4 regions of the Rhizobium sp. BIGb0125 genome follow, and region 1 is predicted to be linked to each of the others. Evidence: predicted binding sites of a transcription regulator. Region 1 holds the regulator's gene; each other region holds the start of a gene.
The links. The regulator PhoB, encoded in region 1, activates phosphate uptake and scavenging genes when phosphate is short. The targets are predictions, from matches to a motif close to TGTCATNNANCTGTCAT.
Positions count from the first base shown of each region.

Region 2: M2418_RS01095 (YdcH family protein) is a predicted target of PhoB. The motif match lies at 4,597-4,613, and genes of this name have one in related genera.
Region 3: M2418_RS23750 (DUF2794 domain-containing protein) is a predicted target of PhoB. The motif match lies at 1,544-1,560, and genes of this name have one in related genera.
Region 4: M2418_RS14350 (DUF47 domain-containing protein) is a predicted target of PhoB. The motif match lies at 5,143-5,159, and genes of this name have one in related genera.

Region 1 is NZ_JANUDV010000005.1:440,098-448,098, reverse strand. It holds gene pstC (phosphate ABC transporter permease subunit PstC) at 1-965, shown strand, start outside; gene pstA (phosphate ABC transporter permease PstA) at 962-2,287, shown strand; gene pstB (phosphate ABC transporter ATP-binding protein PstB) at 2,304-3,119, shown strand; gene phoU (phosphate signaling complex protein PhoU) at 3,222-3,941, shown strand; gene phoB (phosphate regulon transcriptional regulator PhoB) at 3,972-4,655, shown strand; tRNA gene M2418_RS16475 (tRNA-Leu) at 4,987-5,073, opposite strand; gene M2418_RS16470 (ABC transporter substrate-binding protein) at 5,619-7,217, shown strand; gene M2418_RS16465 (ABC transporter permease subunit) at 7,361-8,001, shown strand, end outside.
Region 2 is NZ_JANUDV010000001.1:248,770-256,770, reverse strand. It holds gene M2418_RS01135 (tetratricopeptide repeat protein) at 1-122, opposite strand, end outside; gene M2418_RS01130 (thiamine phosphate synthase) at 130-783, opposite strand; gene M2418_RS01125 (sulfite exporter TauE/SafE family protein) at 891-1,652, shown strand; gene M2418_RS01120 (hypothetical protein) at 1,679-2,281, opposite strand; gene ykgO (type B 50S ribosomal protein L36) at 2,385-2,510, opposite strand; gene M2418_RS01110 (5-(carboxyamino)imidazole ribonucleotide synthase) at 2,655-3,725, opposite strand; gene purE (5-(carboxyamino)imidazole ribonucleotide mutase) at 3,722-4,222, opposite strand; gene M2418_RS01100 (YdcH family protein) at 4,239-4,442, opposite strand; gene M2418_RS01095 (YdcH family protein) at 4,677-4,853, shown strand; gene M2418_RS01090 (DUF2312 domain-containing protein) at 4,958-5,212, opposite strand; gene M2418_RS01085 (DUF1244 domain-containing protein) at 5,371-5,700, opposite strand; gene M2418_RS01080 (N-formylglutamate amidohydrolase) at 5,693-6,484, opposite strand; gene M2418_RS01075 (DUF1036 domain-containing protein) at 6,689-7,165, shown strand; gene pyk (pyruvate kinase) at 7,165-8,001, shown strand, end outside.
Region 3 is NZ_JANUDV010000011.1:505-8,505, forward strand. It holds partial or broken gene M2418_RS23740 (aconitate hydratase) at 1-345, shown strand, start outside; gene M2418_RS23745 (thioredoxin family protein) at 583-1,329, shown strand; gene M2418_RS23750 (DUF2794 domain-containing protein) at 1,580-1,972, shown strand; gene M2418_RS23755 (hypothetical protein) at 1,997-2,164, opposite strand; gene M2418_RS23760 (Bax inhibitor-1/YccA family protein) at 2,182-2,964, opposite strand; gene M2418_RS23765 (ABC transporter permease) at 3,261-5,810, opposite strand; gene M2418_RS23770 (ABC transporter ATP-binding protein) at 5,807-6,520, opposite strand; gene M2418_RS23775 (arylesterase) at 6,593-7,237, shown strand; gene thpR (RNA 2',3'-cyclic phosphodiesterase) at 7,310-7,906, shown strand; gene M2418_RS23785 (low molecular weight protein-tyrosine-phosphatase) at 7,837-8,001, opposite strand, start outside.
Region 4 is NZ_JANUDV010000004.1:589,196-597,196, reverse strand. It holds gene M2418_RS14375 (GlxA family transcriptional regulator) at 1-790, shown strand, start outside; gene M2418_RS14370 (hypothetical protein) at 883-1,110, opposite strand; gene M2418_RS14365 (prolyl oligopeptidase family serine peptidase) at 1,542-2,273, shown strand; gene M2418_RS14360 (DMT family transporter) at 2,506-3,387, shown strand; gene M2418_RS14355 (inorganic phosphate transporter) at 3,455-4,459, opposite strand; gene M2418_RS14350 (DUF47 domain-containing protein) at 4,459-5,103, opposite strand; gene M2418_RS14345 (NUDIX hydrolase) at 5,212-5,727, shown strand; gene M2418_RS14340 (methyl-accepting chemotaxis protein) at 5,914-8,001, shown strand, end outside.

The DNA.
Region 1 (8,001 bases):
CTTTCCGTTCGATTGCGCCGCGCTTCCGCGCCCGTAACAGAGTGGAAAAATTCATTCTGACCGGTCTGATACTTGCCTCCTCGATCGCGATCCTGACCACGGTCGGCATTATCCTGTCGATGCTGACGGAAGCGATCCAGTTCTTCAATATGGTGCCGGCACATGAGTTCTTCTTCGGAACCGTGTGGGACCCACGTTTTGCGGCTGCTGGTGCAACGGACAGTTCCGGTCAGTTTGGTCTCATCCCACTGTTGATGGGTACGCTGTACATCGGTCTGGTTGCCATGCTCGTGGCCGTACCGGTTGGCCTGTTCTCGGCTATCTACATGGCGGAATACGCTTCGCCGCGTGTTCGCTCGATGGCCAAGCCACTTCTCGAAGTGCTCGCCGGTATCCCAACCATCGTTTACGGCTTTTTCGCCCTGACGACTGTTGGTCCGTTCCTGCGTGACATCTCCACCCAGATCAACGGTCTGGCAACGGGTAACTACACCACCTTCATCCAGGCACAGAGTGTTCTGACCGCTGGTTTCGTTATGGGCATCATGCTCATTCCTTATGTGTCGTCGCTGTCGGACGATATCATCACCGCCGTGCCGCGGGCACTGCGTGACGGTTCGCTCGGCCTTGGTGCAACCCGTTCGGAAACCATCAAGCGCGTTGTTCTGCCAGCTGCCTTGCCGGGTATTGTTGGTGCTATCCTCATGACGGCATCGCGCGCTATCGGTGAAACCATGATCGTTGTTCTGGCCGCCGGTGTTGCCGCGCGCATCCAGTTCAACCCATTTGAACCGATGACGACCGTGACCGTGAAAATCGTCAGCCAGTTGACGGGCGACCTTGAATTTACCTCGCCCCAGACGCTGGTTGCTTTTGCCCTCGGCATTACGCTTTTCACCATCACGCTTTGCCTCAATATCTACGCGCTTTACATCGTGCGCAAATACCGGGAGCAGTATGAATGACCGACGCAGTTTCCTCGCCGGCCTCCACTCCGTCTGCCAAGGCGTCCACAAACCGTCGCGATATCGGTATCAAGCGTCGTTACGCTGCTGAACGCCGGTTCCGTGCCTATGGTGTCGCTGCGATCTCGTTTGGCTTGATTTTTCTCGCGCTGTTGCTGTGGTCGGTTATTGGCAAGGGCTATACCGCCTTCCAGCAGACGATGATCACGGTGCCTGTCGAGTTCTCCGAACAGGTTATCGACCCGAAAAATGAGCGCGCTCAGGATCCTGCAAAGTTGATGACCGCCAACTACCCGATCCTGGCACGCGACGCCGTTGCCAAGGTTCTGGGTATTGCACCTGACAACCGTGCAGACCTGCGCGCTGTCAATGCCATGATCTCCGATAGCGTGCGCACTCAGCTTCGCGATATCGTGACCAAGGATCCGTCGGTTATCGGTACGACCCGCAACGTGTCGCTGTTGGCGGCGGGTGACATCGACTCTGCTTACAAGGGTCAGATCGACCTGTCGGTGGCCGAAGCCAGCCGCAAGGTAAAAGACAACCAGGTTGGCTGGATGAACCAGCTTGCTGAGGCTGGCCAGTTGGCCAAGCACTTCAACACCGGCATCTTCTTCAATGGCGCATCCAGCCGTCCGGAAGCCTCTGGCGTGGGCGTTGCGCTGATCGGCTCCTTCTACATGATGCTGATCGTTCTGGTGCTGTCGCTGCCAATCGGTGTTGCCGCTTCCATCTATCTGGAAGAGTTTGCTCCGAAGAACCGCTTCACGGACCTCATCGAAGTTAACATCAACAATCTCGCGGCCGTTCCGTCCATTGTGTACGGTCTGCTTGGTCTGTCGGTGTTCATCAACTTCATGGGCTTCCCACGTTCGGCATCGATTGTTGGTGGTCTGGTGCTGACCCTGATGACCCTGCCAACCATCATCATTGCTACCCGTGCGGCGCTCAAGGCAGTGCCGCCATCTATCCGCGCTGCGGCCCTAGGCCTTGGTGCATCGAAAATGCAGACGATCTTCCATCACGTATTGCCTCTGGCCATGCCCGGTATTCTGACCGGCACGATCATTGGTCTTGCACATGCTCTGGGTGAAACCGCACCGCTGCTTCTCATCGGCATGGTGGCCTTCGTTGCCAACTACCCGACCACACCAATGGACCCTGCTACTGCCTTGCCAGTCCAGATCTACATGTGGGCAAATGAAGCAGAACGCGCTTTCGTAGAGCGTACATCGGGAGCAATCATCATATTGCTTCTGTTCCTGATTGTTATGAATGTAGGCGCAATCCTTCTGCGTCGACGTTTCGAACGGCGCTGGTAAAAGGAGCTTGAAGCAGATGAACATGATGTCGGAAGCAGCAGTTGAAAAGGCGCTGGACAAGAAAATGAATGATGTTTCGCTTAAGATGATCGGCAAGGACGTTTCGGTTTATTACGGTGAAAAGCGTGCGCTTTTCGACGTGAACCTCAACGTTCGCGAAAACACCGTAACGGCGCTGATCGGCCCATCGGGTTGTGGTAAGTCCACATTCCTGCGCACATTGAACCGCATGAATGACACCATTGATGGTTGCCGCGTTACCGGCAAGATCACCCTCGATACGGATGATATCTACGATCCGGCCATCGACGTGGTGGAACTGCGTGCCCGCGTCGGCATGGTGTTCCAGAAGCCAAACCCGTTCCCGAAGACGATCTATGAGAACATCTCTTACGGCCCACGTATTCACGGCCTGGCAAAGTCGCGTGCGGACATGGACCAGATTGTTGAATCCAGCCTTCACAAAGCCGGTCTCTGGAACGAAGTAAAGGATCGCCTGCATGAATCTGGTACCGGTCTTTCCGGTGGTCAGCAGCAGCGCCTCTGCATCGCCCGTGCGGTTGCCGTTAGCCCGGAAGTCATCCTGATGGATGAGCCTTGCTCGGCTCTGGATCCGATTGCAACGGCACGTGTGGAAGAACTGATCCACGAACTGCGCACCAACTACACGATCGTCATCGTGACGCACTCGATGCAGCAGGCAGCTCGCGTTTCGCAGCGCACGGCGATGTTCCACCTCGGCCATCTTGTCGAAGAAAACGACACTGACAAGATGTTCACCAATCCAGACGACCAGCGCACGCAGGATTACATCATGGGACGCTTCGGCTAATCTTGGAGTAATCGCCCGCTGTTAACGTGAAAGAATTGTGCCGGAGCGACTTGGAGCCATTTAGCTTCGTCTCGCGTCCTTGCAGAAGCCGGAGACTTTGAAATGACATCGACACATTCGCATATCTTGTCTGCTTATGACGATGAGCTGAAATTCCTGACACGCCGCATCTCTGAGATGGGTGGTCTTGCAGAACAAATGTGCGCGGATGCAGTTCGCGCATTGGTCAACTCCGATGCGGCTTTGGCCCAGAAGGTCATTTCAGAAGACGTCGTACTTGACCACGCGGAACGCGAAATTGGTGACAAGGCAATTGTGACCATTGCCAAGCGTCAGCCAATGGCGGCCGACCTGCGCGAAATCATCGGTTCCCTGCGTATTGCAAGCGACCTGGAGCGCGTTGGCGACCTTGGCAAGAACACTGCCAAGCGCGTAATCGCTGTTCAGGGCACGGGCGTACCACGCAAGCTGGCACGCGGCTTGGAGCACCTGTCCGAGCTGGCACTGGTTCAGCTCAAGGAAGTGCTTGATGTTTACGCAACGCGTTCTGCCGAGAAGGCCAATGCCATCCGTGAGCGTGATGAAGAAATCGACGCTATGTATACCTCGCTGTTCCGCGAACTGCTGACATACATGATGGAAGATCCGCGCAACATCACCACCTGCACGCATTTGCTGTTCTGCGCCAAGAACATCGAACGTATCGGTGACCACGCAACCAATATCGCCGAAACCATCTATTACATGGCAACAGGCAGCCAGCTTGAAGGTGATCGTCCGAAGGACGACAGCTCCAACACGCTCGGTGCTGTAACCGAATAATAGATAGACGGACTTGAGCGGAGTACAGCCATGTTGCCGAAGATCGCAGTCGTAGAAGATGAAGAAGCCCTGAGCGTTCTGCTGCGTTACAATCTAGAAGCCGAAGGCTACGAAGTCGACACGATCACCCGTGGAGACGAAGCAGAAATTCGTTTGCAGGAACGGGTTCCTGACCTTCTGTTGCTGGACTGGATGCTGCCGGGTGTTTCCGGCATCGAACTGTGCCGGCGCCTCAGAATGCGGCCTGAAACAGAACGCCTGCCGATTATCATGCTGACGGCGCGTGGTGAAGAAAGTGAACGCGTTCGCGGTCTCGCCACCGGAGCGGATGACTATGTCGTCAAGCCGTTCTCCACGCCAGAATTGATGGCACGTGTGAAAGCCATGCTGCGCCGTGCGAAGCCCGAGGTGCTGTCTTCGGTGCTGAAATGCGGTGATATCGAGCTTGATCGTGAAACGCACCGCGTTCACCGTAAAAGCCGTGAAGTGCGCCTTGGGCCAACCGAGTTCCGCCTGCTGGAGTTCCTGATGTCCTCACCGGGACGCGTGTTCTCACGTTCGCAGCTGCTCGACGGTGTCTGGGGGCATGATATCTACGTCGACGAGCGTACTGTCGACGTGCATGTCGGACGTCTGCGCAAGGCGCTAAACTTCTCCAATATGCAGGATGTCATTCGCACAGTTCGTGGTGCGGGTTATTCGATGGAAGCCTGATCCGGCTTTTCATCATATAAAAACATCAAAGGCGCGGCTCATAGTCGCGCTTTTTGTTTTTGGGAGAGCTTTCACTACCCATGAGCTTGCAACTCATCGCTGCTACCGTCCTTCGATATGAGGACTTGGCATCCCCGCTTTGGGGCAAAATTGGCCTGAAAACTTGCGGTTTCAGACACGCCCAATCCGACGAGTAAAACTGCGTGCTCGAACTGGTCGAAATCTATCATTTTCGGACAGGCTGTGAGGAGTAATTAAGGCCCTAAACGCAAAAAAGCTCCGGAGACCGGAGCTTTTTTGCAGGCTGATTTAGATAACTAAATCAAGAAATTGGTGCCCAGAAGAGGACTCGAACCTCCACACCCTTGCGAGTACCAGCACCTGAAGCTGGCGCGTCTACCAATTCCGCCATCTGGGCGACGGAGAGCGATGTACGGCGAGCAGCGCTCTATGTCAACGGACTTTTTTATTTTTTATGACAAATTGTTTTCAGTCATACAGATTGGCGATTCAACTAATTGAAAATAAATAGTATTTTTACGTGAAATTTTCCGCGCATGGTTTTGCACAGCCTCTAAGCCCTTGTTTTATGCGGATTCTGCGTTTTGTCTGATTTGCCAAGGTGCTGGTTTTGCGTGGCACCAATTCCGTCACATATCAGAGCCTTAAAATCAGGCTGGCCTGTATCGATACAGGAATCTCTGGTTGTGACAGAATAAATCATATCTTTACGTAATAAGGGGGCTTCCGCCTTTGCCTCTCGTGATGCTAAGACAGCTTTTCGGTTAAAGCGCCCGTTATTTTGGCAATGGGGGCAGCGAGGCTGGAACAGCAAAACGGAAACTGCCTTGTGAAGCTCTTCCCGTGTTGTGGCTCCGGCATCGGAACAGACTGAAATTACGATAATGACTCAACCATTCCCGCCTGTTGGCACAAGCGGGAACATAAAAGTGGGAGCTATACATGAATTCCAAAATTGGCCTCATTGCGGCAGCATTGCTGTCTGCAACATGCTTCGCCAATGTAGCAAGCGCGAAAACCTTCGTTTATTGCTCCGAAGGTTCTCCAGAAGGTTTTGACCCGGGCCTCTACACCGCCGGCACCACCTTTGACGCCGCTGCGCACACTGTTTACAGCCGCCTGCTCGAATTCGAGCCCGGCACAACCAAGCCAGTTGCTGGTCTCGCTGAAAGCTGGGAAGTTTCGGAAGACGGCACGGTTTACACCTTCAAGCTGCGTCCGGGCGTAAAGTTCCAGACCACAGACTTCTTCACGCCAAGCCGTGAACTGAACGCCGATGACGTTGTTTTCTCCATCGAGCGCCAGATCAAGACCGACAACCCATGGCACCAGTATGTACCTGGTACGTCCTGGGAATATGCTGCCGGCATGGGCTTCCCGGAGTTGATCAAGTCCGTTGAAAAAGTCGACGACATGACGGTCAAGATCACCCTCAACCGTCCTGAAGCACCTTTCCTGGCAAACCTTGCGATGCCATTCGCTTCGATCGTTTCGAAGGAATACACCGACAAGCTCGCTGCTGACGGCACCAAGGAACAGCTGAACCAGAAGCCTGTTGGCACCGGTCCGTTCGCATTCGTCGGTTACCAGCAGGATGCCGTTATCCGTTACAAGGCTAACAAGGAATACTGGGGCGGCGCGCCTAAGGTAGACGATCTCGTATTCGCGATCACCACCGACGCTGCTGTTCGTTACCAGAAGCTCAAGGCTGGCGAATGCCACCTGATGCCGTTCCCGAACGCTGCTGACGTACAGTCCATGAAGGCTGATCCAAACCTGCAGGTTATGGAACAGGAAGGCCTGAACGTTGCTTATCTCGCCTACAACACAACGCAGGCTCCGTTCGACAAGGTCGAAGTCCGCAAGGCGCTCAACAAGGCTATCAACAAGCCAGCTATCGTTGACGCAGTGTTCCAGGGCATGGCAACGCCTGCCAAGAACCCGATCCCACCGACAATGTGGTCTTACAACGACAAGATCGAAGATGATTCTTACGATCTCGACGCTGCCAAGAAGATGCTTGAAGAAGCAGGCGTGAAGGACCTCTCCATGAAGGTCTGGGCAATGCCGGTTTCGCGTCCTTACATGCTCAACGCACGTCGCGCTGCTGAAGTTATCCAGGATGACTTCGCAAAGATCGGCGTAAAGGTTGAGATCGTATCCTACGAATGGGCCGAATACCTCGACCGTTCGAAGGCTAAGGACCGTGACGGCGCTGTATTCCTCGGCTGGACCGGCGACAATGGCGATCCGGACAACTTCCTCGACACACTTCTCGGCTGCGAAGCTGTTGGCGGTAACAACCGTGCGCAGTGGTGCAACAAGGAGTTCAACGATCTGGTGAAGAAGGCCAAGGTTACGACCGATCAGGCTGAGCGCACCAAGCTCTATGAAGAAGCTCAGGTTATCTTCAAGAAGGAAGCTCCTTGGGCAACCATCGACCACTCCCTGTCCATCGTTCCTATGCGTAAGGAAGTCAGCGGCTTCGTTCAGAGCCCGCTGGGTGACTTCACATTCGAAAATGTGGACATCGCTGAGTAAGCTGTCATCGTTAAGCGTGCCGCGTGCCTTTTAATAAAGGCGCGCGGCATTTGCTTTGTGCAGTTCCGACAAATTAAGATGTAGGCAAAATCGCCACACCTACCAACGAACAGGTTCCTGAAGGAACAGATCGAAGGTCTACTATGATTGGCTTCCTTGTACGGCGCATAGCTGTGCTCATCCCGACATTCATCGGGGTTTCTATTGTTGCATTTTTGTTCATTCGCTTGCTTCCGGGTGACCCGGTTGCCCTGCTGTCGGGTGAACGCGTCATGTCGCCAGAGCGCCACGCACAGATCAGTGCTGCGCTCGGCATGGATCGCCCGCTGGTCATCCAGTATCTGGATTACCTTGGCGGCGTTCTCACGGGCGATTTCGGCACATCCATTGTGTCCAAGTCGCCTATTCTCGGCCAGTTTCTCGCACTGTTCCCGGCGACGGTTGAACTTTCCTTCTGTGCGATCGTGCTGGCTATCGCTATCGGTATTCCGGCCGGCATCATTGCCGCCATCAAACGTGGTTCGATCTTCGATCAGGGCCTGATGGGCGTTGCACTTGTTGGTTACTCCATGCCGATTTTCTGGTGGGGTCTTCTGCTGATCATCCTGTTCTCTGGTATCCTGCAATGGACACCGGTGTCAGGACGCATCTCGCTGATGTTCTTCTTCCCGCCAGTCACCGGCTTCATGCTGATCGACTCGCTGCTGTCGGGCCAGAAGGGCGCATTTGCGTCGGCTCTCAGCCACCTAGCGCTGCCATCCATCGTTTTGGCCACCATTCCGCT
Region 2 (8,001 bases), on a different contig from region 1:
TTTTCCAGCGGACGCGAAACCGCATCCGGCGCGGATTGGGAAAACGCCTCGCCACCGCTGGCTATAAGCAGGGTCGATGCAACTATGCCGGTCAGAAACCGATATGAAAACTTTCGATACATGCCCCTATCAATCTTCAAACCGTGGCGCTTTTTCGTCAAGCAAGGCATTGATTTCAGCAACCGCCTGCGCAGGACCTGCGGTGTGCTCAAAAACCGCACGGCCCATTGCCACAAACTCTGCGCCGGTTTCTGCAACAGCAGCCGCAGACGCTGTGTCAGTGCCACCCATGACCATGCATGGAATTTCAATCATGGATGCCCACCATTCTGCAAGCGCCAGATTTTTAGGATGGGCTTCCGGCTTGATATCGCCGTCAAATTTGCCAAAGAAAATATAGTCCGGGCCCGGCTCGCCAATTTCCAGCGCCTTGTGACGGTCGTCCGCGTTGCCACCGCCGACAATCATCTTGGGCGTGAATTTCTCCACAGCTTCAGCGACATCGGCCACCGGCCCATTGATATGCAAACCATCCGCCTTGGCACGGCCAGCAATACGGGTGTCACCGGCGATTAGCGCCGCAGCACCAGCGCCTTGAATGACCGGCACCAATATTTCGGCAAATTTCTGAAACGCGCCCTCAGGCTGCGCATATTGCGGCACGATGACCGAGGCCACGTCACCACCACGCAGAGCTTCGCTCAGCGCAGTTTTTTGCGCTTCGGCATCAGTATTGTCGTTCAGGATCAGAACGAGGCGGCAGCGGTCGTCATGTACACTCATAAGGTCATCCATTCCGGAAACGTGCAGCCGTTTAAAATCCGCACTCGTTTTTATTTCCTAAATCCGATAAACCGGACAGAAATCAGGATCAACCCACCCTTTTCATCATGCTTGATATGTATTTCTTCGCCGCAGCGATTCCAGCCGTCGCTTTGGTTGGATTATCGAAGGGTGGATTGGGTGGCGCCTTGGCCTTGATGGGCGTACCGCTTATGGCACTTGTCATGCCACCGGTACAGGCCGCAGCGGTCTTTCTCCCCATTTTGATCGTCATGGATATGGTGGCACTATGGTCGTGGCGGCACTTTAACCATCGCCAGACACTTCTTCTTCTGCTACCCGGCGCCATAGTTGGCATCGCAATTGGTTGGGCAACCGCCGCCATCATCCCGCCGGATGCCTTGCGCCTGCTGATTGCCATCATAACCATTCTGTTTGTGCTGCGGTATTTCTATGACAGCTGGAAATCCAAGCCGGGACAAACCATACCACCCAAACCGCAAAACCGCATTCTGGCTTCCATTTTCTCAACCCTGTCGGGATATGCCAGCTTTGTGGCCCATGCTGGCGGCCCGCCATTCCAGATCTATGTGCTGCCCCTGAAACTCGACCCGAAGATCTATACTGGCATGAGTGTGCGGTTCTTCGCGATCATGAATGCAGTCAAACTGATCCCATATTTTGCACTTGGCGGACTAGACAGCACCAATCTCACTGCCTCAGCCAGCCTGCTACCTGTTGCACTGATGGCAACGCTTGCTGGCGCAAGGGTCGTCAAATACCTCAAACCACAGGTATTTTATCCGCTGATGTATGGCATGGCGCTCTGCGCTGCCTTAAAGCTTCTATGGGATAGCCTGCCGATTTAACAAAATCCTGCAGGACGGCTGAGCCCTCAGCTGCGCTGGCCAGCCAACTTTTCCGAGAGGTCCTGAAGTTCTTTTTGCGCTTCGCGATTGGAAGGATAGATATTCAGATATCGTTCCCACGCCTTTATCGCCAACTCATCACGGCCCGATGCCTCGAGAATGTCCGCCATGCTGGCCAGAGCCAGAAAATGCCGTGGCTCATCATTCAGAACCCGGTTGATATCCGCCATCGCCTTTTTTGTATCACCATCGGCGAGATGCAGCTGCGCCCGCGCAAAAATCGCCTCAAAATATTCAGGCTCAAGCAGAATGGCCTGATCGAGAAAATCATAGGCGGCAGATTTGCGCTTGTCTTCAACCGCTTCAGCGGCCCACTGCGTGAGAAGATTGACTGTTGGGCTTTCAGAATCAGCCCACTCTCCCACGATCTGCATAGCAATGCTTTTGCCCTTGTCGGCATTACGCTCTTTTTTCAAACCATCAAAAAGCGAATCGACTGTCTGGGAAACACTGTCCTGCTGTGGCGCGACAGTTGCGGGAGCAACGTCCTGCGCAAAGGCAACAGAACCAATCGCGGTTACAAAAACCGCAGGAAGGACAAATAGGCTGTAAAAATGAAATCGGCGCATTGGGATATGGTAATCCCGTCGCGCCGAATATCAAATCATAATTTATGCAGTATCAACAATGTGAACCGGCCTGTTTGACAAGGACGGATCAACCTCGCAGCAATCAGCCCTGACGAGCTTTGAAGCGTGGGTTCTGCTTGTTGATGATGTATACGCGGCCCTTGCGGCGAACCAGGCGGTTATCGCGGTGACGGGCCTTAAGCGCTTTAAGCGAATTCTTGATCTTCATTTTACTGGTCCGCAGTTCTGCGAGACATTCTGTCTCGCGTGGTATCTAACAATCAAAAACGCGCAACGAGGCGCGCTCTTTTCGGTTGGCAGGCAAATACCCTGTCGCCCCCGCCCTGTCAACACGCAAAGCCGTGTTTCCAGTTCAGGAGCGTTGTTTTACAGCACCTTTCAGTTCCGTAACATGCCCCATCTTGCGGCCTGCACGGGCTTCCGACTTGCCATAAAGGTGCAGGACGCAATCACTTTTGCCGAGCCATTGCGGCACGGAATCCACATCATCACCAATCAGATTGGTCATAACGCAGTCGGAATGACGTCGGGAATCAGCAGCAGGCAGCGCGCTTATGGCGCGAATATGCTGCTCAAATTGCGAAACTGCACAGGCAGCTTCCGTCCAGTGGCCGGTATTGTGGACACGTGGCGCAATCTCATTGGCTACGAGCGAGCCGTCGGGCAACACAAAGAACTCGATGCCGATAATTCCGACATAGTCCAGAGCGTCAAGAATTTTGCCCGCAGCATCAACCGCTTGACTGGCGGTCGATTCGGAAATGGAGGCCGGTACGGTCGAGGTGTGCAAGATGCCGTTCAGATGGACATTTTCGGCAGGGTCGTAACAAACCACCGAACCATCCTGGAAACGAGCCGCAATGACGGAAATCTCACGCTCGAAATTTACAAGGCTTTCGAGAATCAGAGCACCACCACCCAACGCGTCAAACGCGCCGTCAGCACTTTCGCCACGGAAAAGCTTCTGTCCCTTGCCATCGTAACCAAACCGGCGGGTCTTCAACACGCCCTTGCCGGAAAATTCGGAAAGCGCCTTCTCCAGATCAGACTGGCTATCAACAGCGTGAAAATCAGCGGTTCTGATTCCACAGCCATTGATGAATGTTTTTTCGACCAGACGATCCTGCGAAACGCTGAGTGCCTTCGGCGGCGGGTAAACCGCAACCGTCCGCGCCAGCTCTTCAGCAGCACCGACCGGCACGTTTTCGAATTCATAGGTGACGATATCGCAAAGAGAAGCGAGTTCCGCCAGCGCTACGGCGTTATCATACGCCGCTACGATCTGGCGGTTGCAAACCTGCGCCGCCGGACAATCGGCCTGTGGTTCAAGGATAATGGTTTTGAAGTTTAGACGGGCAGCAGCCATGGCCAGCATACGGCCAAGCTGGCCACCGCCAATAATGCCGATGGTCAAAATATTCATTGAGGATTATCCATCGGGTACTCAGCAACCGAGGCTGTCTGGCGGGCACGCCATGCATCCAGCCGGTCTGCAAGATCTTCGTCAGACAGCGCCAGAACCGCAGCGGCCAGCAGCGCGGCGTTGACTGCGCCGGCCTTGCCGATGGCCAGTGTGCCGACAGGAATGCCGGCGGGCATCTGAACGATCGAATAAAGACTGTCCTGTCCGGACATGGTTTTGGACTGCACCGGAACGCCAAAAACCGGCAAAGAGGTCATTGCAGCGGCCATGCCCGGCAAATGTGCAGCACCACCGGCACCTGCAATAATTATCTTGAAGCCTTCATCACGTGCGCCTGTTGCAAAATTGAACAGCCGTTCAGGCGTGCGATGCGCAGAGATAATACGCGCCTCATATTCAATATCCAGGGCATCCAGTGTGTCGGCAGCGTTCTTCATGGTCTCCCAATCCGACTGGCTGCCCATGATGATTGCGACTGGCGGCGTTTCTGTCGTCATGCTTACCGGCTCCCTGTCAGGCAATAATGTCGGGAATGATCTGGTCTTCGATCTGGCTCATCTGATCCTTAACCACCAGTTTTTTCTTCTTCATCCGCTGAACACGCAAGGCATCGCAATTGGTCTGGATCATCGCATTGATGGCGACGTCGTAATCTTCATGTTCCTGCCGCAATCGCGCCAATGCCAATCTGATATCTGCCTGTGACTGATCGGGCATTTCTGCATCCCCACTCTATGATCCCGGCTTTGCCGGTGTTCTGACATTCGCTGACCTGCCTCTACCACCAAATGCCGGTAACGGGAAGTTATCCATTGCGACCAAATTGCCCAGATGTTGCCCTGATTTCGCCTTCGACAATCCTAACAATCCGTGTCACATTAGTTTCGTAAACCTGAAACTCCAGCAGTGGAGTGCTGGAAGTAGGTCACAAAAGAAGGAAGGACGTGCAGCATGACCATACAGGCTCATATCGCATCGCTCGAAAAGAAACACGGAGCTCTTGAGGACGAGCTCGAAAGTATTCTTGCTTCCCCGTCATCGAATGACCATGAGATTTCGGAACTAAAGCGACGCAAACTTCGCCTGAAGGATGAATTGCAAAAACTCAAAAAAGATACACGTCATTAAAAATATGCTTCCGCGGCGCCAATGAGCGACAGGAAGCTGAAGTGTAAGAAGAACTGGCCGTCTCGCAGGAGACGGCCAGTTTTTTATTGCCCGTTGAAGGACACTTATTCCATGCCAAGGGCAGCCATGTAGGTCTGCAGAATGGATTCTTCTTCCAGACGCTCATTGGCGTCCTTCTTGCGAAGGCGGATAATGGTGCGGATGGCCTTGGTGTCGTAACCACGGCCCTTGGCTTCGCCCATCACGTCCTTGATGTCGCCCTGGATAGCCGCTTTTTCTTCTTCAAGGCGCTCGATCCGCTCGATGAACTGGCGCAGCTCGGCAGCGGCTACGGTTTCTGTTGTGCTGGTCTCATCCATCGTGAATTCCTTCATCTTGTCTGTTCTTGAGCCCGATCGGGCATGTTTCATCCGGCACATGTCAACGGAACGACGTCCAGAACATGGCACCAATTTTTTCCCGCTGTGAACTGCCGACTGGAAACGCCCGCGTCAAGCCTGTTCGACAGCGCGAACCTTCATTCCTTTGGCTTATTTATTTCAAATGCTGATTTTTGCGCATCTGACGCCTCATGCTGGTGCTGGTTCTTCCAGTCCTCATAAGGCATGCCGTAGACGATTTCCCTGGCCTCGTCCTTGCTGATCTCGACACCGGCATCTGTTGCCGCATCGCGATACCAGTTTGAAAGGCAGTTACGGCAGAACCCGGCCAGGTTCATCATATCGATGTTTTGCACATCGCTTCTTTCACGCAGGTGCTGAACGAGCCTGCGGAAAGCAGCCGCTTCAAATTCAATCTGCTGTCTGTCGTCCGGTGTCGTCAAAACGTCACTCCCCTTTTCAGGCATAAGGTCCGGTCCGAGATTGGAATAGCTGGTATTCGTGCAACGCCGGATCGCTGTTCATTGCGGCAAAAATAGGAGCAAGCCTGTCAGACCATGAGGTAATTCCTGCCTCATCGGCGATCAGATCCTGCCGCACCTCCAACAGCGCATGTGCAAGACCCTTGCTCATGCAGTGCTGATACATGCAGTCGCCTTTAAGCGCACCATCATAGGGTTCGTTGTCGCCAACCAGAATATCGCCGGGCAAACGCAGCGCGTCCAGAAGCGGGTGAACCGCGCGATAATCCGTGTCCCACAACACCGCAGCATGCCATGGGCGCGGCGTCTGTTTCCAGAACGGCGTATAGGAATGCAGCGAAAACACCAGCGGCGCCTTGCCAGTCGCCTGTTTTGCCTGACCGAGAACCTTGTCGACAGCATTATGGTACGGACGGTGGTAGGTCTCGATACGCCGGTTCCATTCTTCATCCGAAATCGGATGGTTGCCGGGAATGATGGCGCCATCGGAAATTTTCATGATCAGCGTCGGATCGTCCTCACCGCGATTGGGATCAATCAGCAGCCGGGAAAAGCGGCTCATGACCGCAGGCACACCCAGCTTCTTTGACAGGGAGCGGGTCAAGCCCTCAATACCAATGTCAAAAGCAATATGTCGTGAAAATGCACTCTCTGGTAAGCCAAGCTGATTATACTGTAGAGGAACTGTGTTCATGGCATGGTCCGCTATCAGAACCATGCCTTTGTCATAATCACCATCTAGGATTTCAAATGCGGGGAAGTCTTGCATCGTCAATTTCTTGAAAGCATTCGTGGGAGCGCGTTTGATGACATGGCTGGCCCAACAGCGCAAGCCAAACGGGAGTGCCAGCTCTCAACAGCCATCAGAATGCAGACACACACCGAATATAATCGATTAGACTTGCGTTGACATTCGCCGCCCGTCGCGCCAAGAAAGTGTATCATGAATAACTATGGAAACCGGAGGGAAGCCATGCGCAAAACCATCTCCTCTCTCCTTCGAGTACCTGCCCGGCTCAGCGCCGCAACACCTGCCATTGGCGCCCTTCTGGTCGCTCCGTTCCTGTTCGCAGCGCCTGCAAAAGCAGATTTCCGTGTTTGCAACAGCACACAGAACCTCGTTGGCGTGGCTATCGGATATCGTGCCGAAGCGGGTTGGGTCAGCGAAGGATGGTGGCAGGTTCCGGCCTCTACATGCGCCACGTTGATCGAGGGCGAGTTGCAATCACGATATTATTATCTTTATGCGGAAGATGCTGCACGCGGTGGTCGCTGGACTGGCGATGTCAACATGTGCGTGGCTGAAAACGAGTTCAAGATTGCAGGCATCGACGATTGCTACGCTCGCAGTTTCCAGCGCATGGGTTTCAAGGAATATGATACGGGGCGCCAAGGAAGCTGGATGGTCCAGCTTTCGGATACGCCCGGCACACAGGAAAGTCAGCACTGATGAGGCGTAACCGCAAAGTCAAAATTCTTGCAACACTTGGTCCGGCTTCCGGCGAAGAAGCCATGATCGAAAAGCTGCACCTTGCTGGCGCAGACCTCTTCCGCATTAACATGAGCCATGCAAGCCATGAACTCATGCGTACGCTCGTGGCGCGCATTCGCTCGGTTGAAAGCCGTAATGGCCGCCCGATTGGCATTCTCGCCGATTTGCAGGGACCAAAACTACGCGTTGGCAAATTTGCCGATACCAAGGTTGATCTCGTACCGGGACAGACCTTCACACTGGATAGCAACGAGGAGCCGGGCGACAAGAACCGCGTTTTCCTGCCGCATCCTGAAATCCTGGAAGCCGTGAAGCCGGGCGACCGCCTGCTGATCGATGATGGCAAGTTGCACCTGCGCGCTGAAAAGTGCGACGGCAAGAGCATCGTTGCCACGGTTGTCGCTGGCACCAAGATTTCTGACCGCAAGGGTATCAGCCTTCCCGACACACTGCTCGGCGTTGGCGTGTTGACAGACAAGGACCGTGTGGACCTTGATGCGGTTCTGGCAACCAATGAAATTGACTGGGTTGCCCTGTCCTTCGTGCAGCGCCCGGAAGACCTTGCAGAAGTTCGCAAGATTGCCCGTGGTCGCGTTGGCCTGATGTCGAAGATCGAAAAGCCACAGGCTATTGAGCGAATCGAAGAAATCATCGAGCTGTCTGACGCTCTGATGGTTGCCCGTGGTGACCTTGGCGTTGAAATGCCGCTAGAAACTGTGCCTGGCCTGCAAAAGCAGCTCATTCGCGCATGTCGCCGCGCCGGCAAGCCGGTTGTTGTGGCAACACAGATGCTG
Region 3 (8,001 bases), on a different contig from region 1:
GACTGGGCCGCTAAGGGTACCAACCTTCTTGGTGTGAAGGCTGTGATTGCGCAGTCGTTCGAGCGTATTCACCGCTCCAATCTGGTTGGCATGGGCGTTGTTCCATTCACCTTCCAGGAAGGCACCACATGGGCAAGCCTTGGCCTCAAGGGTGATGAAATCGTCGAGATCGATGGTCTCGAAGGCGAGATCAAGCCACGTGAAACGAAGATCGCCAAGATCACTTACGGCGACGGCACGGTGAAGGAAATTCCTCTGCTTTGCCGCATCGATACGCTGGATGAAGTCACTTACATGGACAATGGCGGTATTCTCCAGACCGTTCTTCGCGATCTGGCTGCCTGATAATACTCAGGGCAACAAGAAACGCCGGGAGAAATCCCGGCGTTTTGTGCGTTGGGGACAATTGTCAAATGTGGTTCGCTCACTTACAAATTTTGACAAGCATGAAATGTGATCGACCCTCACCCCTTCGTGACTTCCCTTTGAACGTGTTTCGCGCTTATTTTCCAGCAACGCCCGATAGGTTTTATAGCAGATGAACATCCGGACGTTCGTGCGGATGAAAGGCCCAAAATCGCAATGCTTCTGAAATATGGTTTCCCCCTTCTTCTTATCAGTGTCGCAACCGCCAGTCCTGTTCTTGCACAAACATCGCCAGACCAGCCGAAGGGTGTGGTAGAACTGTTTACCTCGCAGGGTTGCGCTTCCTGTCCGCCAGCTGATGCGGCGTTGCAGAAGATGATCGAGAAGGGTGACGTCATCGGCCTGTCATTCCACGTCGATTACTGGAACTATCTCGGCTGGAATGATTCCCTTAGCTCCAAGGAAAATACCGAACGTCAGTATGGTTATGCCCGCGCGCTTGGCCGTAACGGCGTTTATACGCCACAAGCCGTTCTGAACGGTCGCGACCATGCAAAGGGTGCCGATAGCAAGGCGATTTACAGCAAACTTGAGGAATTTGCCTCGAGCGGCAAGGGACTGGTTGTCCCTGTTCAGTCCAGCTTGGTCAACGACGAGATCGAGATCAATATTGGTGCCGGCCAAGGCAAAGCGGATATCGTCGTAGCCTATTTCAACCAGCAGCAAATGGTTGATGTGACGCGCGGAGAAAACAAGGGCCGCAAGATTTCCTACTGGCACAGTGTTTATGACGTGCAGACAGTGGGGATGTGGAACGGCGAGGCAATGAAGGTCAATCTGCCTGCCAGCGTTCTTGGAAAAGCCAAGAAGGGCGGCTGTGCCGTGCTGCTGCAAACTGCCAATGAAACGGGTGATCCCTCAGCGATTATCGGCGCGAGCATTCTGATGAATGAGGCCAAATAGTCTTATCCGGTCCGGGCATTGGGGGCTGGGGGTAAAGGGTCAATGCACCGAACCGGGTCATTTGGTGCCTAGACATCAATTGACAGGCTTCACACTGACACCCAATTTAGGCAGTGATTTGACCGAAATGCGGCGATTCTAATTTCACTGTTTCACGTCGTAACACGCGCTTTTGCGTCGTTTTACTTGCAATTTTCTCAGGCTGGGGCAACACTGTCACCAACCTGTTATGATTTGCAGCGAGGCGCGCATGACCGATCAGCCGGATTTGTCGCAGGGCGGTAATTCGACGCGAGACGGTTCGACCGTCGTTGATCTTCGTGAATATCAAAGAAACAAGGATCCCTTGCCGGTGACCTTTCACCGCCGGGAACTCGACGCCATTTTGTGGATTTATGGCCGCATGGTGGGCGAGGGCGAATGGCGTGATTATGCCATCGACCACTTGAAAGACCGAGCGGTGTTTTCAGTTTTCAAACGATCAGGTGAGATGCCGCTTTACCGGATTGAAAAGAACCCAAAGCTTGCGGCGAAACAGGGCGCTTACAGCGTCATCAACGTCAATGGCACGATCTTGAAGCGTGGCCATGAGTTGCGGCAGGTGTTGAAGGTTTTCGACAAGACCCTGAAGCTGGTCGAATAACCGATTGCCAACCTCGATTATGCCTTAGCGGCCGGCTTTGTCCGTCGCTTTTGCTATCCGGATTCCTGATCCACCATTTTTGCTGGATTGTCGTTGCGAGAGCGCTGCTACGCTGAGCGTCGGCACTCGCTGTTCCTGCGTGCTGTAAATCTGAGGCAACAAAAAAGGCGGCTCGAAAGCCGCCTTCTTCATGTGGGTTTCCACCCCTCTTAGTCGTTGCGGTTACCGAGGAACTGCAACAGGAAGGTGAAGAGGTTGATGAAGTCGAGATAGAGTGTCAGCGCACCCATGATGGCCTTGCGACCAGCAACGGCAACGTCGTCACCATCGAAATACATTTCCTTGATCTTCTGGGTGTCATAGGCGGTCAAACCAGCAAAGATCAGAACACCGATGGCCGAGATGGCAAAGCCCATAGCAGAAGACTGCAGGAAGATGTTGACGATCGACGCGATGATCAGACCGAACAGACCCATGATGAGGAACGAGCCCATACCGGACAGGTTCTTTTTCGTGGTGTAACCGTACAGCGAAAGTGCGCCGAACGAAGCGGCGGTGACGAAGAACGTCTGAACAATGCTCTGGCCAGTGTAGACCACGAAGATCGACGACAGGGACAGACCCATCATTGCAGCATAAACCCAGAAGGTGGTCTGCGCAGCGGCGACGCTCATTTTATGAACGCGGAAGCTGAGGAAGAACACCATGCCGAGCGGAGCAAGCATCACAACCCAACGCAGTGGCGAACCGTAAAGGGCCGCGCCAAGAGCCGTCAACATTGTCCCGTTGCCAAGCTGTGCAACAGCAGCTGATGGATCTGTTGTCGTTGCCATTGAGAATGTGAAGTAAGCAGCGATACCGGTGATCGCGAGGCCCACAGCCATAAGGTTATAAACCTTGACCATGTAGCTACGCAGACCTTCATCGATCATCGCATCCGTCTGGCCGCGGGTCTGCGCCATTCGGTTTTGGTAATTGTTGAAATCAGCCATTTGTTCCTCTTTCAAGCTCCGGAATTATTCACGGTGTCGGGATAAATCCCAGGCGCCGCTGCGGAGCTTCAGCAAGCCTGTCCAAAATATGATGGGAGAATGTGTTTGATACAAGACCTTTTGTATCCAAAAACACCAAATACGGGAAAATCGCGATCAATTTATCGAAGATTACCAAGAATTAATCGTTAAAGTTATGGTCCCAGAACGGGTGAGCGCAACCGATGCGGTAATGGCCTTTGCTGTAGCGCATTAAGCGCTTGCTGCTCCATCACGCGCATGGGTCGTTTTGCCACTTATTCTCCAATTTGCCGCAGGACCGGCGCTGCCTTTTGACCAAGGATGCGCCAAGTGCCGAGCAGCCCGATACCCACTGTCATGACCAGCGCCACAACAACGGTTCCCACCGCCACATCGGTGAGAAATGCCGATGGCAGTTTCATGATGCGGGCAATCACGAACCATGCGGACACACCGCCAGCTGCCAGCGCAAAGACCGCTGTTGCCAGGCCGAGGATCATATACTCATAGGAAAACGCTTTGATGAGCGTGATGCGTGTTGCGCCAAGGGTTTTCAGAATGACTGCGTCATGCGTGCGAGCACGGTTTCCGGCCGCCAGCGCGCCTGCCAGTACCAAAACAGATGCGATCAAGGCTACGGCGGCAGCCGCACGGATGGCGGTGGCCAGTTGGCCGACCAGCCTGTCGACAACTTCCAGTGCGTCCTTTACCCGGACGCTTGTAATGGTCGGGTAGGCATTGGTGACAGCACGCAGGATCTGGCCTTCATCGGCAGGGGTTGCTTCCGGATCGGCAAGAGTTGCCAGCCAGGCATGCGGAGCACCACGGAAGGTGTTGGGTGAAAAGACCATCACGAAATTGATCGACAGCGATTCCCACTCGACATTGCGCAGGTTGGCAATCTTCGCGGTAATGCTGCGGCCGAGCACGTTGACGGTGACACTGTCGCCAATCTTCAGGCCGAGTTCACCGGCCTCTTCTGCCGCAAAGGAAACCAGCGGTTCGCCAGTATAATCGGCGGCCCACCAGCTGCCCTCTGTGAGCTTGGTATTTTCGGGCATGTCGCCAGCGTAGGTTATGCCACGATCTCCACGCAGCACCCAGCGACCGGATGGTGGAACGTCAATCTTGGTCACGTCCTGGCCGTTCAGCGCAAGAATGCGACCGCGCAACATTGGCACTTCGGTAATGGTGCCATTGGGTGCATTCTGTTTGACGACGTTGCGGAAACCTTCCAGTTCGCTGCCCTGAATATCCACGAAGAAGAAATTCGGTGCACGTTCCGGCAGGGTAGACGTCAGTTCGCGACGCAGATTGCCATCAATCAGCGACAGGGTAACCAGCAAAGTCAGACCAAGGCCAAGTGACAGAACCACCGAAGGTGTCAATGCGCCTGGGCGATGGATGTTGCCGATCGCAAGTCGCATCGCAGTCGAGTTGACGTGCGGGCTTTTGCGGGCAATCAGCCGTACCAGGCTGGCAACCACGCGCAACACAACAAAGGCAAAAGCGACAGCGGCGAGAAAGACCGATGCGATGAAACGGTCTTCGGCGGTCAATATGGCAAGCCCTGCCAACAAAGCCAGCAAAAGTCCGGTCGCCAGCAGATAGGGCCATGACGGCCAGCGGCCTTCATCGAAACCCTGTTCACGGAACAGTGCAGTGGCGGGAACCTCTTTCGCCTGGCCAAGCGGCAGGATAGTAAAGGCCAGCGTTGTGATCAGACCAAAAACCGTCGCGATCAGAAGGGCCGATGGATAAAGGGTGATTTCTTTCGGCACCGGCAACACACCTGCCAGGAATTGCATGGCAATCAGCGGTACGATAGCGCCGACCACAAGTCCGATCAGGATGCCAATCAGCGCGATGAACAATATCTGGAACAGATAGGTCATTGTCACGATGATGGCCGGTGCACCCAGGCATTTGAATGATGCAATGGTGGTGCGTTTGGCATCCAGAAATGCCCGCACCGCATTTGCAACTCCAACACCGCCAACGATAAGAGCGGTCAGTCCGACAAGTGTCAGGAACTGCGAGAAACGATTGACATTTTCAGTCAGGGACGGTGCGGCGCGGTCACTGGTGCGGATCGACCAGCCAGCATCGGGATAGGCCTTGTTGGTGTCAGCGGTGATCGATGCGCGTTTGAGCGGATCCGTGAGCCTGATTTTGTAGGCATGTTCAACGAGGCTACCTGTCTGGATCAGCCCGGACGCTACCAGTGCATCACGACTGACCAAAAGACGTGGCGCAAAACCGAAGCCATCCGAAAGCGCATCGGGTTCGTTGACGATTGAGCCAGTGAGCTTCAACCGGGCGGAACCGAGCAATATCTCATCGCCGGGTTTCACGCCCAGTCGTTCAAACAAAAGCGGTGCGGCCAACGCTCCGTAGCTGTCCTGATCCTTGGCGAGCAGCTCATCCAGCGGACGGTTCGGTTCAGCTTCAAAGGCACCATAGAGCGGGTAGGCGCCATCAACGGCCTTTACTTCCGCCAGTGTCTGCTCGGAGCCTGAAGGCGCGCGTGCCATGGACCGAAGACCGGTCGACACGGCAATGTCACCCAGCCCTTCAAGATAACTGCGTTCTTCAGGGGTTGCTTCGCGGTTGCGCAGTTCGAAACGCACATCGCCTGCGAGAATAGCTTGGCCTTCGGACGCGATAGAGCTGGTGACGGCCTGCGACACCGAATTGACGGCGGCAATGGTGGCTGTTCCGAGCGCTATACAGGCGAGAAAAATATAAAAACCGCGAAAGCCGCCGCGAATTTCGCGTCTGGCCAAACGAAATGCGGTGCGGATCTGAAAGGAAGACGGCATCATGCGGATGCTGCCTCCTTGATCTCGGTTGTGCTGGCCGAATCTTCGACAATCTCGCCGGACCGTACCCTGATCTGGCGTGAGCAGCGGGCTGCCAGAGCGGGATCATGGGTCACAAGGATCATCGTCATGCGACGCTCAGCCTGTTTGGAAAACAGCAGGTCGGCAATTTGTCGCCCGGTTTCGGTGTCCAGATTACCTGTCGGCTCATCGGCAATCAGCACTGCTGGTGACGGTGCAAGTGCACGGGCAATTGCCACACGCTGCTGTTCACCGCCGGAAAGCTGGCCGGGATAATGGGAGAGACGCTCACCCAGACCAACTGCCTGCAATTCCTTTCGAGCAATATCAAACGCGTTTTTCACATTGGCGAGTTCCAGCGGCACAGCCACATTTTCAAGCGCCGTCATGTTGGCGATCAGGTGAAATGACTGGAAGACGATACCGATATTCTTACCGCGAAAATCGGCGAGCGCGTCCTCGTTCAGATTGTGCAGCGCCTTGTCAGCAATGTGAATTTCGCCGCTATCGAGCCTTTCGAGACCTGCCAGCACCATCAGCAATGTCGATTTGCCGGAGCCGGATGGACCAACGATGCCGACCGCCTCACCTTCACCAATTTTAAGGTCAATTTTTTTCAGGACGTGAACGGAAGCAGCGGCGTTTCCAAGTGTCAGGTCAGCCTTGTTCAGCTCTATAATGGTTTTCGTCACAGAATAGGTTCCTATATAACAGGAGATAAGGCGATTTTTCGCGATGTTCTGAAACAACTTAGGAGAGGTATGATGGGATTTAAAGCCGCCGCGTTTCACTTCATCGTCATTTGTGCGGTCTCGATTTTCGCCTCTGGCGCGAATGCGCAGGACCGGACCTTGCAATTGGTCGGGCTGGGTGACAGCCTGATGGCCGGTTATCAACTGCCACCGACCGATAGCTTTACTGCTAAACTGGAAGAGGCTTTGAAGGCCAAGGGTGTCAACGTCACCGTAACCAATGCCGGTGTTTCCGGCGATACCAGCGCTGGCGGTCTGGCGCGTGCCGAATGGTCGGTTCCAGATGGAACTGACGGCGTGATTGTCGAACTTGGTGCCAATGACGCATTGCGGGGTATCTCGCCGGACGAGACCGAAAAAAACCTTGACGCCATCATCTCAGGTTTCAAGAAACGCAACATTCCGGTTCTGCTGGTCGGTATCATGGCGCCACCCAACATGGGTGACGACTATGCCGCGCGGTTCAACCCGATCTACAAGCGTCTGGCCGATAAATACGAGCTGATCCTGTATCCGTTTTTCCTTGAAGGCGTGGTGCTGGATGCATCCCTGAAACTGGAGGACGGCATGCATCCCAATACGGAGGGTGTGGACGTGATGGTCAAAAACGCCCTGCCTGTGGTGGAAGGGTTCATCAAGACAATTGGTGGGCAATAAAAATAAGCGCTTGCGTGCGAAGGCATTGCATGATTCGCTGCTGATATCTGCAAGAGATTCGGGGAGCTCGCCATGCCGAGACTATTTACCGCTCTCGAAATTCCACGCAACGCGGCGTTAAGCCTTTCTTTGTTGCGTGGTGGTCTGCCGGGTGCCCGGTGGATTGATGTGGAGAATTATCACATAACCCTGCGCTTTATCGGCGATATAGACGGACGTACTGCCGATGAGGTGGTTGATCGTCTCGACCGGATAAATCGGCCGGAATTTCAGCTCAATCTGAGCGGTATAGGCTCCTTTGGTTCAAAGAAGCCACATTCACTATGGGCCGGTGTTTCACCCTCGCCCGAGATGAGTGCGCTTCAGGGGGAAATTGAACGCATCTGCCAGCGGATTGGTCTTCCGCCTGATCCACGCAAGTTCATGCCACATGTGACGTTGGCACGGTTGCGCAATTCCCGGCTGGACGATGTGGTGCATTATCTGTCGGGGCGGGGCGATTTCAGAACGGCTGACTTCACGGTGGGGCGCTTCGTGCTGATGTCGTCAAAGGAATCGGTCGGCGGCGGTCCTTACATCGTTGAGGAAGCCTTCCCGCTCTACGAAACATCACCGTCTGCGTCGATCTTCTCCAGCAGGGACCTGCAGCCGGCAAAGAGCATGTTGTAGACGCTCAGAAAACCGTCTTCGCCGCCATAATAGGGGTCCGGCACGTTATCATTGGTGCCAACAACATATTGGCTGAACAGATGCACCCTGTGCCG
Region 4 (8,001 bases), on a different contig from region 1:
TATCGTCGTCGTGGGCGGGTTGATTGGTGACCAAAGTGCGTTGGATCCGGAAACGCTGCGTTTTCTCCAGTCGCGAGCAACAACCGGCCTCCCTGTTGTTGGTTTGTGTACTGGTGTCTTTATCTTGCATGAGGCAGGTCTACTGGATGGTTATCGCTGCTGTGTAAGCTGGTTTCACCATCAAGATTTTCTGGACCGCTTCGATACCGAACAACTGGTTGCAGATCAGATCTTTGTGGTGGATCGCAACCGCCTGACTTGTTCCGGCGGTCACAGTGCTGCGCATCTGGCAGCCTTTTTGGTCGAGCGGCATATCGGTCAGTCGGCGGCGATCAAAAGCCTCAACATCATGATGATCGACAACGCGCTAAGCGGTGAAAAACCTCAACCTGGGCAACAAAGCTCAAGACGGGCCAATGATCCGCTCGTCAAAAAGTCCATCCTTCGCATGCAGCAGAATATCGAAACCCCAAAGACAGTCGCGGAGATCGCGGAGGATCTGGGCGTTGGACGGCGCAGTCTGGAACGGCGGTTTTTGAGTGATCTAGGCACGACGCCATCAAAGATTTATCTGGAAATTCGCCTTGAGAGAGCGCTCTCGTTGCTTCGCACCACAGAAGAAACCGTCACGCAAATTGCGCTGGCGAGTGGTTTTTGCGATGCTCCACACCTGACTAGGCTTTTGCGGGCCGAACGTGGAATGAGCCCAAGCGAATTTAGAAAAAGCCATCTGAGACAGGGCACTCCAACCGGGGAGTTTGCTGTCGGCGTTTTGGTGCCGCAAACCTAACACTTACACATGTCCCAATAAGACAATTTCGATGTTCTGACTTGCGACACAACGTTTTACTCAGGACGGAAAAACCGCCTGAAATAGATGCTTTAGTGGCGGGCTGTCATATCATTGAGAGCCTTATGGCGGGCCATGGCATCCTGCAGATCTGGCACATTTCTGTGGCCTTCCCGGAAAAGATTGATGCAAATCTCAGCTGCAATGCTGACATCCGGATCATCTTTTTTCAGCGCGTGATGGCTGCGCCACTCATGCAAAGCAGTATCAATAATTTTTAGTTCAATAGGTCCAAAAGTGGTTTCAAAAAACGATGGCATTACAAATGTGACCTCCACAACGGAAAGCGATGTAGGAGTCAGGTTTGATAATTCAAGACAGCCGATGGCAAATGTATTTGCTCAACCCCCCAGCCAAATTATCAATAATGTCGGGGATCGTTGCGGCACGCCTGACAATTGCTATCCGGTCAAAACGCCGGGGAAGTCCATGTCGTGAGCGTGCCGCGCGATGTGTAAAAGAAAACGGCTGAAGCCTTATCCAGTTCCCAAATTGGCGCCTTGGACGCAAAATAGTGAAGAGTGGGCAACAACGATAATATGTGTTTCGCGCCCTTATCTGCAACTTCGCTACGCTTTGAGACGTTGGTGCCTCAAACTGTCATCACCCTTCATTGGCCATGAAACTTGCTTTGTCAGACGTGGGGCATGACCATGACGAACCCCGAAACCGTTAAAGAGGAGATACACGGATGAAAAAGGGATTTTTGTCTGCTGTTTTGTGCGCAGCACTGACAGCAAGCACGTTCGGAGCAGCACTGGCCGATCAGGTTGCCATGATATCAACGGCAACTGTCAAGAATGACCTCAATTATCTGATTTACACGCCGGAGGGTTATGAAACCTCAAGCGAAACATATCCTCTCGTTGTCTGGCTTCACGGTGGCGACCAAGGCGGCAGCGATATTGAAAAAGTCAAATCGAGCGGGCTTCCGAAGCTGATCGCAGATGGCAAGCAGTTTCCGTTTCTGGTTTTTTCACCTCAAAACCCGAGTGAGGAGCTGCTTTACCCTATCGAGAAAGTAAAATCAGCGCTTGATGAAGTTATTGCAAAACACCGTGTCGATCCATCCCGTATCTATGTTGTAGGGTATAGCCGTGGCGGCTTTGGAGCCTGGGCCTTGGCTGAGCAATATCCTGAAACCTTTGCTGCGTTTGCGCCGATAGCGGGCGGCGGCAATCGCCACTACCTCAACAGAACCAACGAAAAAGCGACATTCTGGGTCTTTCATGGCGCCAATGACGACGTGATCCCTTTGTCGGATTCCGTCATCCTGTATGAACGTCTCAAGACTTTGAAACGGGACGCCAAACTGACGGTGTTTGAAGGTGTCGATCACTCAGGCGTTGAACTGGCTGCCTTGAACGACCCCGAACTATGGGACTGGCTTTTGAAACAACGGCTGCAAACCACCCCAAAATAACCACTTTAAGCGCCCGGATCAGCCGCTGGTTGTCCGGGCGTTTCTGTGTCTGAATTGACGACTGAAATCTGCACAAAATCAGCCTGCGTACCAACGGTATAGTATCAGGCAAAACCAAAACTCCTCTTCTTGCAGGGTACCAACATTTGCCATCATAATTTTCAAGCAATGTCTTGTTTTCGGGTATAGAAGATATGCTTTCCACCACGAGAACAGGCTCAAGGCAGCAGAAATGAACAGTAAAGCATCGGGCTACGTCTACGTATTGCTCGCCGTCACGATATTCGCCGGTCAGGATGCTTTTTCGAAGCTGCTTGGAGAAAAATACCCGCCAATCATGGTGACCATGATCCGGTTCTGGGCATTCGCCGTTTTTGTGACAATTCTGGCGGCCGCTGCACCTGGTGGCCTGCGGGCATCGCTCACCACCAAACGGCCGTTTCTGCAGATCATCCGTGGTTTGCTGCTGGTTAGCGAAGTGGTTGTTGTTGTTATTGCCTTTACGACTGCAGGCCTCGCCATGAGCCAGGCAATCATGCAGTCCACTCCCCTCATCGTCACGGTTCTGTCCATTCCGCTGCTTGGTGAGCAGGTTGGCTGGAAAAGAGGTTTGGCCGTTCTTGTCGGTCTGATCGGAGTTCTCGTTATCCTCAACCCTGTGAATGTCGATTTTGACGTTCGACTGCTCATTCCGCTCGGCGCCAGCCTGATGTACGCACTCTACAACGTCGCAACCCGTGCCGTCGGGCATCACGACAGCGCCACCACGAGCGTTTTTTATGCGGGCATTGTGGGCGCGATCGCGGCCTCCATCATTGGTCCCTTCTACTGGACACCCATTGCCCCAAGCGACTGGCTGCCGATGGCAGCTCTCTGCATCTGCGGTGCGATAAGCCACTATTTTCTGATCAAGGCGTATTCACTGCTGACAGCGGTCGAGGTGCAGCCGCTGACTTATTTCCAGCTGGTGCTCAGCGTCGCAGTTGCAACCCTGTTCTTCGGTGAAACCATCACATTGAACATGGTGTTTGGCGCATTGATTGTGGTGGGAGCCGGCCTGTTCACGGTCTGGCGAGAATATCGCCGCTCCAAGGTCATCACGAAGATCATCTGAACCATCACGTCAGATGAGCCGCTGACAAGAGGAAACTCCGGCTAACAATCAAGCCGGAGCCATTATTTTATCCAAACAGCGAAACCAGCTTGAAGGTCGCGTAGGAAATCAGCGCCGCTGCTGGCATGGTAACAATCCAGGCAATGACGATATTGCCCGCCAATCCCCAGCGCACCGCCGACATACGACGGGCTGCACCAACACCGATGATAGCGCCAGTGATCGTGTGGGTGGTCGAAACTGGAATGCCGAGCCACGTCGCGGCAAACAGCGTCAATGCGCCTCCGGTTTCCGCGCAGAATCCCTGCATTGGGTTAAGACGAGTGATCTTCGATCCCATCGTGTGAACGATGCGCCAGCCACCAAACAATGTGCCGAGCGCCATCGCCGATTGGCAGGTAATCACGACCCAAAAAGGAACGTAAAACTCAGAGCCGAGATAGCCTTGGCTGAACAAAAGGACCGCGATGATACCCATGGTCTTTTGAGCATCGTTACCGCCGTGACCGAGTGAATAAAGCGATGCCGAAATGAACTGCATGATACGGAAGGTACGATCAACCGCAAACGGCGTCTGGCGCACGAAGATCCAGGACACCGCCAGCACCAGAACCAGGGCCAGAAAGAAGCCGATTGCCGGCGACATAAAAATCGCGCCAGCGGTTTTCAGGAAGCCGCTCCAGACGATTGAGGAAACGCCGACCTTGGCAATGCCAGCACCGATCAAGCCACCGACCAGAGCGTGCGACGAGCTGGATGGAATGCCGAAAATCCAGGTAATGATGTTCCAGACGATCGCCCCGATCAATGCGGCGAAGATCACCGCAGGCGACACGATACCGGGGTCGATGATACCGGTTCCAAGTGTTTCAGCCACATGCAGGCCAAAGAACAGAAAGGCAATGAAGTTGAAAAATGCAGCCCAGGCTACCGCATATTGCGGGCGCAAAACGCGCGTCGAGACGATCGTTGCGATCGAATTGGCCGCGTCATGCAGCCCGTTGAGAAAGTCGAAAAACAGCGCGATGCCGATCAGGGCCGCCAAAAGCGGAAAAGCGAGTGTCGCGTCCATCAGACGTTCTCAATCACAATGCCGCTGACTTCATTAGCGACATCTTCGAACCTGTCGACAACCTTTTCCAGTTCGCCATAGATCTCGCTGCCAATCATGTAGGCCATCGCGTTGCCAGTCGCGCCGTGGCGCAAGAACAGGTCTTTTAGACCCTGATCGTGCAGGTCATCCGAACGACCTTCGACACGCGTAACGTCCTCGGCAATTGCGCTGAGTCGCTGGGCATTGGCGCCAACCTTGTCGAGAAGTGGAATGGCCGCTGCGACAAGATGTGCAGCCCGCACAATCTCTTCACCCATCTGGCGCATCAGCGGATCGAAGCTTCTCTGCTCAAACAGGCGGATGGTCTTTACCGTTTTGTGCATCATGTCGATCGCGTCATCCATCGACTGGATGAGATCCTTAATGTCACCACGGTCAAAGGGTGTGATGAAGCTGCGACGAACCGCAAGGAGAACGTCACGGGTGATATTGTCGGCGCGATCTTCAAGCTCAACGATACGTTCGCAATTGGCTTCAAGGTCTATGCCATTCAGAAGATTCCGCAAGGCTTCTGCAGCCTCCACGACCGTTCGCGCATGTTCATTGAACATATCGAAGAACTTGTCTTCGCGCGGCATCATTTTCCGGAAGATACTCATCATGACTTCTATTCCTTGCCTTCAGGCTGATCGCTGTTGCGCTGTCATAAAACTGTCATAAATGCAACTGGACGATTGAAGCTTGGCTAAAAATCAGCGATTTATCTTTGGATGAAAGCCCCAAAACCGGACCGTAAGAGGTCGCCTCCCAAATCAAGCAGTTTGCTGCAACAATTAGCATCGATGCCGGACAAGCTGTTCACTGGCGGGTTTCGAACGCAATATGGCGCGTTGTGTTTTCGGCGGTTAGCCGAGCAAGATGACATTCAGATCCTGCTGGTCACAACGAGAGGCACGGGGCGATGGGTCATTCCCAAGGGCTGGCCGATGAAAAAGAAAAAGCCCTATCAGGCTGCAGAAATCGAGGCCTGGGAAGAAGCGGGCATTCGTGGCCGCGCCAGAAAGAAACCGGTTGGTCGATACACATACCTCAAATGGCTGGATGACGGCGATGTCGCACCCTGCGTGGTTGAGGTTTTTCAAGTCGAGGCCACCGATGCCGTCGCCGACTTCAAGGAACGAGGGCAGCGCGAGGTCGCATGGTTTTCTCCCGACGAAGCCGCGCGCCGTGTCCGTGAAGTAGAGCTCAAGTCGCTGCTGGTCGAATTTCGGCCAAAAGGAAAGTAACAGCGAAAGTGCAGGCAGACGCGGCTGAAATCGAAACTTAGCTGACGAAGCAAAACACCCCCATACCTCCCCGAAATGCCAAGCGGCATCAAAAATAAATAGTAATAAATCATCACGATTTTTATTAAAAATTGAAGCTTTAGGCACATAGTCCCGAGGAGAGATATTTCGCGGAGGGGGACCGAAATGAATGCGAAAGCCGTAACAAAACCACTTTGGATCAAAATCACGGGCTACGGCTTTGCCGCTGTGCTTTTTGCCAGTGCTGCCATCGGTGGACTGGCCTGGTATCGTCAGGCGGATATGAATGACAAGGCGCTTGATAGCAAGGCAGCAAGTGATCTTCAGGTTATCCAGACCGATATGGCAGCCATTCAACGCTCTGCTTCGGCGATGGCTTTGGCCTTTGCGGGTGAACCTGATATTGCAGGCCTGGTTCAGGCAAATGATCGCCAGCAACTTCTGGAAAAATTTTCCAAGAACATCAAAGAAATCGCACAGGTCGGCGGGTTGCAGAACTTTACCGTTGCCGACGCCAAGGGTAACGTCATTGCGCGCGCCCATGCGCCTGAAAAATTCGGTGACAACTATCTGAACCGCCGCAAGACGGTCGCCTCGACAATCTCGACCGGCAAGGTTTCCGCCGGTATCGAGCCCGGTCGTACCGGCATTGGCATTTATGCCGTCGCACCTGTTCTTGTCGACGGCAAGGTTGTCGGTGTCGTCGATATCGGAACCGAACTTTCCAACGCCTATTTCACACCGCTTGCCCAAAGACTGGGCGCAGAGATCGCTGTCAACGTCATGTCCGAAGGCAAGCTGGTCAACCAGTCATCGACCGAAGACGGTAAGACGCTTCTGTCTATGGAAACGGTGCAGGCTGCATTTGATGGTAAAGCCATCTTCGAACCGTTGGTGCTCGACGGTCGCGACATACTGGTCAAGGCAGTACCTTTCAATTCCTTCTCTGGGGAAAAGATCGGCGTCTTTGAAATTGGCACCGATGCAACGGATATGCTGGCGCAGGCCCGTACCGCATTGTGGACCATGATCGGCGTGACCATTGTGACGTCGCTGCTTGCACTTGCGGCGTTCTTTATGTTTGCAAAATCACTTGGTGATGCAATCGGTCGCCTGACTGGGACTATGTCACGTCTTGCGGCTGGCGATCTCTCGGTTACCATCGAAGGCGAAGGCCGCTCTGACGAGACCGGTGCCATGGCGCGCGCCGTTCAGGTCTTCAAGGACAATGCCCTCAAGACACAGGAACTTGAACGTCAGGCCGACGAGCAGCGCAATCTGACCGAAGAGCAGCGCCGCAAAAATACCGAGGAAGAGCGTCAACGCGCCGAGGCCATGGCTGAAGCCACCAACGGCCTTGCTGCCGGTCTTAAACATCTGTCATCCGGCGACCTGACCTATCAACTTGATCGTCCGTTTGCGGCAGACTTCGAAAACCTGCGTGCAGACTTCAACGCAACGGCCGAACAGCTGCGCAACACGCTTCAATCTGTTGCGCACTCGACCAGCTCTATCGATAGCGGCTCGCGCGAAATCAGCCAGAGTGCCGACGACCTGTCGAAGCGGACTGAACAGCAGGCGGCATCACTGGAAGAGACCGCAGCGGCGCTCGACCAAATCACGGTGAACGTCACCAACTCTTCTAAACGCGCCGAAGAGGCTCGTACGGTCGCGATCCGGGCAAACGAGAGCGCACGCCTTTCCGGGGCCGTTGTTGCCAACGCCGTACAGGCGATGGGACGGATCGAGGAGTCCTCCGGCCAGATTTCCAGTATCATCGGTGTGATCGATGAAATTGCCTTCCAGACCAACCTTCTCGCCCTGAATGCCGGCGTTGAAGCCGCCAGAGCAGGCGAGGCTGGCAAGGGCTTTGCGGTCGTTGCACAGGAAGTGCGGGAGCTGGCCCAACGCTCAGCGCAGGCTGCCAAGGAAATCAAGGAACTGATCAGCAAGTCGTCTGTCGAAGTTGGCAGCGGTGTCAAACTGGTCAGCGAAACCGGAGAAGCTCTTCGTACCATTGAATCCTACATCGTCACCATCAATCAGCATATGGATTCGATTGCGACATCGTCGCGCGAACAGTCTGTTGGATTGGCGGAAGTCAACACGGCAGTCAACCAAATGGACCAGGTAACGCAGCAGAACGCGGCGATGGTGGAAGAAGCCAATGCCGCCGGTGCAACGCTTGCCACCGAAGCCGGTCGTCTGCGCGAATTGATCAGCCAGTTCCAGCTTGGACATGGTGGCGTTGGT